2 regions of the Chelatococcus sp. GCM10030263 genome follow, and region 1 is predicted to be linked to the other one. Evidence: predicted binding sites of a transcription regulator. Region 1 holds the regulator's gene; the other holds the start of a gene.
What was found. Region 1 encodes PhoB, which activates phosphate uptake and scavenging genes when phosphate is short. Its sites were predicted from a motif close to TGTCATNNANCTGTCAT; they were not measured.
Positions count from the first base shown of each region.

Region 1 (4,369 bases):
ACATACGCGAGACCTCCGCCCGTTTCGGTTCCGACGTAAAACGTCACGTCCGCTTTCAATTCGCTCTTTAGCGCTTGGGCTTCCGCCTGAGACCGCAGTGCTAGCAGCGCGTCCTCAAGAGTTTTCCATTTATCGTCCGAGTGTATCTTTTCCGTGCCGACCTGTCGGAAGCGGAAGTTAGCTCCGGAGTTCTCGAGTGCCTCGTTTGTGAGTTGAAAGCTATCGCGAAGATAGTCTTTTACTGTTTGCTCGCCGACATCTTCGGCGGCCTTATGGCTATAGAGCAGCAGCAGATCGATGGTAATGGTCTCCCGCTCCCACTCGCCCTTTTCGTTAACGATGAAGGCGACCGTCTCGCCCTGGTCGATCTGATAGCGTTGGCTGCCGGCCGTAACCGAAAAACTCCATGCGGCCACGGTGTCGAACACAACTCTGCTCCCGGATGGTTGGCCGGGCGGCAATTCGATGTTGGCCTGCCAGTTGCCGTCGGATACGTGAACCAAGATCTTCGGCCTGTCCAAGGGCGGCAGTTTGCCGTCGGTCAGATCGCCGGCTCGGTAGGTGGTATCCGGGCTTCGCACCATCTCCCATTTCTGCTTTTCCGCAATGTAGAGGAACTCGTAGGTGTCGCCGTTGTGCAGTTTCGTGGGGCCCGGATTGTTGATGTTCGAGCTATCAATTTCAGCCGTCGTCGCTGCAGTGGAGCGCAGAATCACGCGGTCGCGATCGCCTGCCGTTTCGGGCAGCTTGATCTGCGGCAGGAAACTCTCGTCCGAAAAGTCCACCACCGTTATCGGCGTCGTTGGCCGCGGCATGGCCGCCGTCGCGTCGGTCGCGTTCAGCTCCGTCGTGGGGCCTCTATCGAGCACCCATTTGCCGAAGCGAGCCATGTATTTGAATGCATAGGCATCGCCCGCCGTGATATCTGTCGTGCCGGCATATAAAAGGTTATCGCCGTTGATCTTGGAATTATATGTGGCCTCTGAATGAACGAGGATCACGGCGCTGTCGTCGGCATGCGCGGGAAGCTTGATGCTCGGTGCCCAGCTGCCGTTATACATCGTGTAAATGCTGAGAGCGCTGCCTTTGGCGACGTCTGGGATATTCTCGCTCACGGTCGATGGTGACATCATGTCGCTCGAAGGAGGCATAAAGCGCCATAGATTTTCTTTGAAATCATATTGGAACGTATATTTGTTCCCACTGGCGATGTTTATGCTGCTTGCCTCTAAATTTTCTCCTGTTAAAGTCGCCAAGAGTGTCGCGCTTGATGCGATAGTTACTTGATCTCCGTCGTTGGGGTTTTTTGGAAGGGTTAAATATTTACGCCAATTTCCATTGCTTAGAGTGAATGTTATGCTTCTGTAACCCGATGGAAGCTGACCTCCGTCTATGTCGTTAGGCGTCAGAGAAGTGACCGCGCTGGCGATCGGGTCGACATGGCTGCCCGCGGGGGGCGGTGTGAGTTCCAGTTGGGCGCTTGGCTCGTTGGAGGGCGGCGGAAGTTTGAACTCCGGATGATCGCCCGGATCCGCCGAGGGCGGCAGCGCAGGTGGCAATGTAAACTCCGGACCTTTATCGGCCCTCACAGAAAGGGATTGGGAAAGGTCCGTGTTGCTGCTTCCGGAAATACTGCTCATAATAAACCTCTAATATATCACATATACATTAATATAATCAATGCTATATCATTGTATTAAATTTTATGCAGCCGCAACTATGATCTGTGACTCTGACCTCGCGATCACTGTCGCTTGCAATTCGCTAAATGAGACCGTTCGGTCGCGTTGATGCTCGGCTATTTAGATGTGACCAGCTGTGGCGAGCTGGTCCGGCTTGTCGAGCGGACGGGTTCTACCGCTTCGCGAACCACGATGGCTCAGGTGATCAAGGGCGGCTGACTCCGGATCAGGTGCACCTCGACCTCCGAGAGTCGATATCCGGCCCCCTTGGCCTGAGTGCAAGCACCAGCGTTCTCGGGCGCACAGTGGCGGCGTCTACTCCATGACGTCTAAAGCGGCTTTGCCCGGCTCAGCCCGTTTTCGAGAAAGTCTCGTCGAAGGAATAGCCCGCGCCGCGCACCGTGCGGATCGGGTCCGGCCGGCGCATGCGGTTGATCGCCTTGCGCAGGCGGCCGACATGCACGTCGACGGTACGCTCGTCGATATAGACGTCATGCCCCCAGACGCGGTCGAGCAGTTGCTCGCGCGTGAAGACGCGGCCGGGGCTCTGCATCAGGAACTCGAGCAGCTTGAACTCCGTCGGGCCGAGGTGAAGCTCGCGCCCGCCGCGCTTGACGCGATGCGTCTCACGGTCGAGCTCGATGTCGCCGGCGATGAGCTGGGTCGCGACCTGCCCGGGCTTGGTGCGGCGGAGCAGGGCCCTGACCCGTGCCAGAAGCTCCGGCACGGAGAAGGGCTTGACGATATAGTCGTCGGCGCCGGTCGCCAGCCCGCGCACGCGCTCGGCCTCCTCGCCGCGCGCGGTCAGCATGATGATGGGCAGGCGCTGCGTTTCCTCACGCGCCCGCACACGCCGGCAGAGCTCGATACCGGACAAGCCCGGCAGCATCCAATCGAGAAGGACGAGGTCGGGCACCGTTTCGCGCAGGCGAACTTCTGCCTCGTCGCCACGGGCGACATTGTCGACCACGTAGCCTTCCGCTTCCAGGTTGTAACGCAACAGCAACGTCAGCGGCTCTTCGTCCTCAACGATCAGAATGCGTGGTCCCATCGGCCTGTCCATGACGTCATGCCCGTTTGCCATTGGCTCAGAGCCCCGATCTTCAGGCGTTGGGCTCCGTCGTGACGGTCGTGAAGCTCGATGTGTCGCCCTTCGGGCGGTCGACACCCAGCGTGATGCCCGTCACGAGGTAGTGGACGGTCTCGGCGATATTGGTCGTGTGATCTCCGATCCGCTCGATATTCTTGGCCAGAAAGAGGAGATGCGTGCAGAAGGTGATGTTGCGCGGGTCTTCCATCATATAGGTGAGAAGTTCGCGGAAGATCGACGTGTAGAGCGCATCGATGCGGTCGTCGCGCTGCCAGACGTCGAGCGCCCGTGTCTCGTCACGCTGCACATAAGCGTCGAGCACGTCCTTGAGCTGGCCCTGGACCAGGTCGCTCATATGCTGCACGCCGACGACGAGCTTCGGCGGTTGAGTTTCGCCGCTGACGGCGACAACGCGCTTGCTCGTGTTCTTGGCGAGATCGCCGATCCGCTCGAGATCGGCGGCGACGCGGATGGCCGAGATGAGCTCGCGCAGGTCGACAGCCATGGGCTGCCGGCGTGCGATCGTCATCACGGCGAGTTCCTCGATATCGCGCTGCAATCCGTCGAGACGGGCGTCGCCGGTGATCACCGCCTGCGCGAGACTGACGTCGCGGCGGACGAGTGCGGCGGTGGCATCACCAAGCATCTTCTCGGCGACGCCGCCCATCTCGACGATCCTGCTGCGCAGCAGGTCGAGTTCCTGATCGAAGGAGGTGACGGTATGCTCAGCCATCGGCCTGTGATCCCCTGTTCGTCGTCTGACGGCTCGGTCTCAACCGAAGCGGCCGGTGATATAGTCCTGTGTGCGCTTGTCTTGCGGCACCGTGAATATTTTCGACGTCTCGTCGAACTCGACGAGGTCGCCGAGATACATGAACGCCGTATACTGCGACACACGCGCCGCCTGCTGCATGTTGTGCGTGACGATGGCGATCGTATAGTCACGCTTCAACTCGTCGATCAGCTCCTCGACCTTGGCGGTCGAGATCGGATCGAGCGCCGAACAGGGCTCGTCCAGCAGAATGACCTCCGGCTTGACTGCCACGGTCCGGGCGATGCACAGGCGCTGCTGCTGACCGCCCGAGAGGCCGAGACCGCTCGTGTGGAGCTTGTCCTTCACTTCCTCCCACAAGGCCGCGCGCCGTAGCGCCGACTCCACGCGCACGTCGAGCTCGGCCTTGTCGAGGCTCTCATAGAGCCGGATCCCGAAGGCGATATTGTCATAGATCGACATCGGGAAGGGCGTCGGCTTCTGGAAGACCATGCCGACCTTGGCGCGAAGCATGTTGAGATCCTGCTTCGGGCTGAGCACGTTGTCACCGTCCACGAGAACTTCACCCTCCGCGCGCTGCTTCGGATAAAGATCGTACATCCGGTTCAAGACACGCAGCAGTGTGGACTTGCCGCAACCGGACGGGCCGATGAAGGCGGTGACGATATTCTGATAGAGCGGCAGATTGATGCCCTTCAGCGCGAGCGTATCGCCGTAGTAGAACTTGAGATTGCGGACCGAGACCTTCTCGGCGCGGGCGTTATCAGTGGCAGTGGGTGTCATTTCGAGTTCCCCGACGAGGCGAGCGCCCGTGCCGTGATGCTG
Region 1 covers NZ_JBHTDB010000005.1:640,728-645,096, forward strand. The annotation lists gene ACFQU1_RS13260 (zinc-dependent metalloprotease family protein) at 1-1,640, opposite strand, end outside; gene phoB (phosphate regulon transcriptional regulator PhoB) at 2,032-2,733, opposite strand; gene phoU (phosphate signaling complex protein PhoU) at 2,786-3,505, opposite strand; gene pstB (phosphate ABC transporter ATP-binding protein PstB) at 3,545-4,327, opposite strand; gene pstA (phosphate ABC transporter permease PstA) at 4,324-4,369, opposite strand, start outside.

Region 2 (4,369 bases), on a different contig from region 1:
TTCGGAGCCGAGGCGCTCGCGCAGCATTCCGATCACCTGCCGCCGCTGAAGGAAGCACCGCCTTCGCCCGCGCCCTATTCCCGCCTGCAGGGCGGGGGCTTCGTGCACCATCTCGAGCCGGAGCAAGAGGCGCAACGCGTCGTCGACAGCCCCGCCCCGAAAGGACCGCAGGGTCAGTGGATCGCGCGGGCGCCTCTGCCGCTCCCGCGTAGCGAAATGGCCTGGGCGACGGCCTGGGCCGGCCGCATGCATATCGTCGGCGGCTATGGCGAGGGTCGCGTCGACCGCGCCTACCACCATGTCTATGACCCCGGCGCGGATCGCTGGTTCGATGCGGCACCGCTGCCGCGCGGCGCCAACCACGTGGCTGTCGCGGCCGATGCCGGGCGGATCTATGCTTTCGGCGGTTTCATCGAGCAGAACCGCAATCCCGACACCAATGTATATGCCTATGATGTCGCAGCGGACCGGTGGAGCGCCATCGCCCCTCTGCCGCGTGCCCGGGGCGCCGCGGCGGCTGTCGCGCTCGGTGGCAAGATCCACCTCGTCGGCGGAGCCGGCGCACCCGTCGCCGAGCGGGCGAGCGTCGGCTGGCACGAGGTCTACGACCCGCAGAGCGACCAATGGACGGCGAGGAAGCCGCTGCCCGGCGCACGCGACCATGTCGGCTGCGTCGCCCACAACGGGGTGATCCACATCATCGGCGGGCGCTTCAACACCTTCGAATACAATACCGATCTCCACCACGTCTATCTGCCCGAGCGCGACACCTGGGAGGAACGCGCGGTCATGCCGACGGCGCGGTCCGGCCACGGGCTCGTGGTCTATCGCGACCGCCTTTTTGCGATGGGCGGCGAGGCCGGCATCCTGAGCCAAGGCGTGCCACGCCAGGCCAAAGTGTTCGGACAGACGGAGAGCTACGATCCGGCGACGGATGCATGGCAGCAGCACGCTCCCATGCCGACCCCGCGCCATGCCGTCGGCGCGACCGTGCTCGGCGACCGCATCTATGTGGCGGGTGGCGGTGCCGTCCTCGGCGGCGCGTTACAGTCGGCCGTGCACGAGGCCTTCGCGCTGACTTGAGAAACCGCGACCTGCGGGTCTGTCGCGTTCAGATCGCGACCAGGCTGCCCTGGCGCCTCGCGCCCGGTGCGTGTTGCAGAACATGGCTGGGGATGGAGGCGAGCCAGTTGGCAAACAGCGCTTGAGCCGATGTGTCCGCAGCGCCCTCATCATAGAGAGCGACATAATCGGGGCCCTGCAGGCGCACGCTCGGGTCGATTTCCACGAGATCCCCGCGGTGGAGCAGATCCTCCAGCACCTTGACGGGTGCGACGACCGCGCCGGCCCCGGCGATCGCTGCCTCCAGCGCGGTGTAGAAATGCGGGAAGGAAACGGCGCGCGAGGCGAGCCGCACGGATGCCTCCGCGGTGAGAAGCCAGCTCTCGAGCTCGCCCGGCCGCGTCTCCGCCTTGAGAAGCGGTAGCGTCGCGACAATCTCGGCGACTGGCCGCCCATCGCCGCGCAGAATATCGGGACGGCAGACGAGACCGAGTTCCTCCCGAAAGAAGGCGATCGCCTTGAAATGCGGCGGCACCGGCCCGCCGCGCCGGATCGCCAGATCGAAGGGAATGTCGAGCCAGCTCTCCGGCGTATGCGTCTGCCGCACGCGTACGCGGACCGTCTCGTGCAGGAGCTGGAAATCGGGCAGCCGCGGCAAAAGCCAGCGCATGGCGAAAGTCGCCGGAGCGATCACCCGTAGCAGGACACTCTCGGCATGGTCCGAGAAGGCATCGAGGGATTGGCTGATCAGCTTCAGCGCCATGCCGACACTGTCGGCGAGGCGCAGCGCCGCCGGAGTCGGCATCATCGCGCGCCGGTTCTCGGCAAAGAGCGGCTCGCCGATCCAGGCCTCGAGCGCAGCGATCTGCTTGCTGACCGCGCTATGCGTGACGAACAACTCGTCGGCCGCCGCGGTGACGCTCCCGGTGCGAACGACACTCTCGAAAGCGATGAGCGCCTTCAAAGGCGGCAGGCGTTGCTGCATGTGTTCCACTTTCTCACACAGCGACGGAAGTAAACTCGATTTACCATCCGACTCTAATATGCAGTAATCCAGCAGACAACAGAAATATAGTCGCTGATCTACTCGAAACCTCTGAGGTTAGCGACCTATCATGACATTTGTATTACAAGGAGCCGGTTTTGCCGACGATTGCTGCTTCGCGTGACGACATGCCGGTTTCGCTGGAGGTGAACGGCCGAACCTACCATTGGCCGAGCCGGCCGACCGTCGTCATCTGTTTCGACGGATGCGACCCGGACTATATCGCCGCGGCGCGGGAGGCGGGCGTCGTGCCGGCGCTCGACCGGATGATGGGGCAGGGGTTCGCAGCCGAGGCGCTCGCCGCCATGCCGACCTTCACCAATCCGAACAACGTCTCGATCGTCTGCGGCGCCCCGCCTTCGGTACACGGCGTGTCCGGCAATTACTATCTCGACCGTGCCACCGGCCGCGAGATCATGATGGTCGATGCGGCGCCGATGCGAGCCGATACGATCCTGGCGCGCTTCTCGCAGGCAGGCGGCCAGGTCATTGCCGTCACCGCCAAGGACAAGTTGCGCAAGGCACTTGCCCGCGATCTCGCCGGCGTCGCCTTCTCGGCGGAAAAGGCGGCGCTCTGCACGCTGGCGGAGCACGGCATCGCCGATGTGCCGCAGCTCGTCGGTCGCGAGACGCCCGATCCTTATTCCCCGGATCTCTCGCTCTTCGTGCTCGATGCCGGGATCCGGCTGATCGCCGAGCGCCGGCCCGATATCATCTATCTCTCCCTGTCGGATTATGTGCAGCACAAGCACGCGCCGGGAACGCCGGAGGCCAATGCCTTCATGCAGGCGGTCGATATGCGGCTCGCAGCACTTCTCGATCTCGGCGCCGTCGTCGGCATCGTCGCCGATCACGGCATGACCGACATGGCGACGCCCGAGGGCGGGGCGAATGTCGTCTATCTCGGCGACCAGCTGGATGCGGAGTTCGGGCCCGGCGCGACGCGCGTGATCTGTCCGATCACCGATCCCTTCGTGCGCCACCACGGTGCGTTGGGCGGCTTCGTGCGGGTGCATCTCCGCCGTAACACGATCGGTCGCGACGAGGTCCTGACCTTCCTGCGCGGTCTGCCCGGCATCGATCTCGCGCTGCCGCGCGAGGAGGCTTGTGCGCGCTTCGACCTGCCGGAGGATCGGGAAGGCGACATCGCCGTCGTCGGCCGGGCAGGGGTGGCGCTCGGCGCACGGGCAATCGACCACGACCTTTCGCAGCTCGCCGGGGAGCGCCTGCGCTCCCACGGCAGCCTCGCCGAACAGCCCGTCCCCTTCATTGTCTCGCATCGGCTGAGCGAGGCCTATGTGCAGCGCGCAAAAACGGCGCCGCTGCGCAATATCGACATCTTCGATTTCGTCCTGAACGGGGTGGAGGGCTGAATGCGGCGCGCGGTGGCCGTCATCCTCGATGGGCTGAGACGTGACTTCGTCCGCCCCGACACGACCCCGACCCTGATGCGCTTCCGGGAGCGGTCGCAATGGTTTGCCGCGCACCGGAGCGCCGTGCCGTCGGTCACGCGGGTCTGCTCGTCGAATCTGGCAACCGGCTGCCGGCCCGCGCGCCACGAGCTCGAAGGCAATACCATGGCGCTCGTGGAGGACGGCCGCTTTGCCGTGCACGACGTCGGCCAGCCCGGCTTCTTCGCCCATAAGCGGCGCGTGACCGGCCGCTCGCTTGCCGCCTCCACGCTCGCCGAGCGCACGCGCGATTGCGGCGGCACGGTCATCTTCTCCAATGTCTCGCCGGGCGCGGCCTATGCCCATGATCCGGACGGCCACGGCCATGTCTATCACCGCGCCGGCTCCTTCGGGCCGGGGGGCGAGCCGGTGCCGCTGGCGCGTGCTCTCGAGGTCGGCCCCGACATCCTCGGCGACCGGGCGATGGCGGAACGCTTCGTCGCTGAGGCACTGACCGAGCGCCGGCCCGCTTTCGCCCTCATGTGGCTCGGCCATCCCGACACCACACAGCATGCGGTGCCGCTCGGCGCGCCGGAGCACCTGGCAGCGCTGCAGGCGGCGGACGCCCATGTCGCGCTCGTCGCGGACGCCGTCGAGCGGCTTCGCGCCGCCGGCGACGACGTCCTCCTCATCGTCGGCTCCGACCATGGCCACCAGACCGTCCATACGGTCGTCGACGTCGAGGCGGAGGTGGCGAAGCTCGGCTTCGCCGAGGCGATCGCCGCCGGTGATCTCGTCATCGTGCCGAACGGCACCGCCGTCCTCGTCTATGCGGGCAAGGCGGGGCGCGATCTCGTTCCAGAGCTCGCCG
Region 2 covers NZ_JBHTDB010000004.1:179,561-183,929, forward strand. The annotation lists gene ACFQU1_RS10155 (Kelch repeat-containing protein) at 1-1,083, shown strand, start outside; gene ACFQU1_RS10160 (LysR substrate-binding domain-containing protein) at 1,112-2,047, opposite strand; gene phnA (phosphonoacetate hydrolase) at 2,236-3,480, shown strand; gene ACFQU1_RS10170 (alkaline phosphatase family protein) at 3,481-4,369, shown strand, end outside.
Region 2: a site for PhoB is predicted at 2,178-2,194, ahead of phnA (phosphonoacetate hydrolase). Genes of this name have one in related genera too.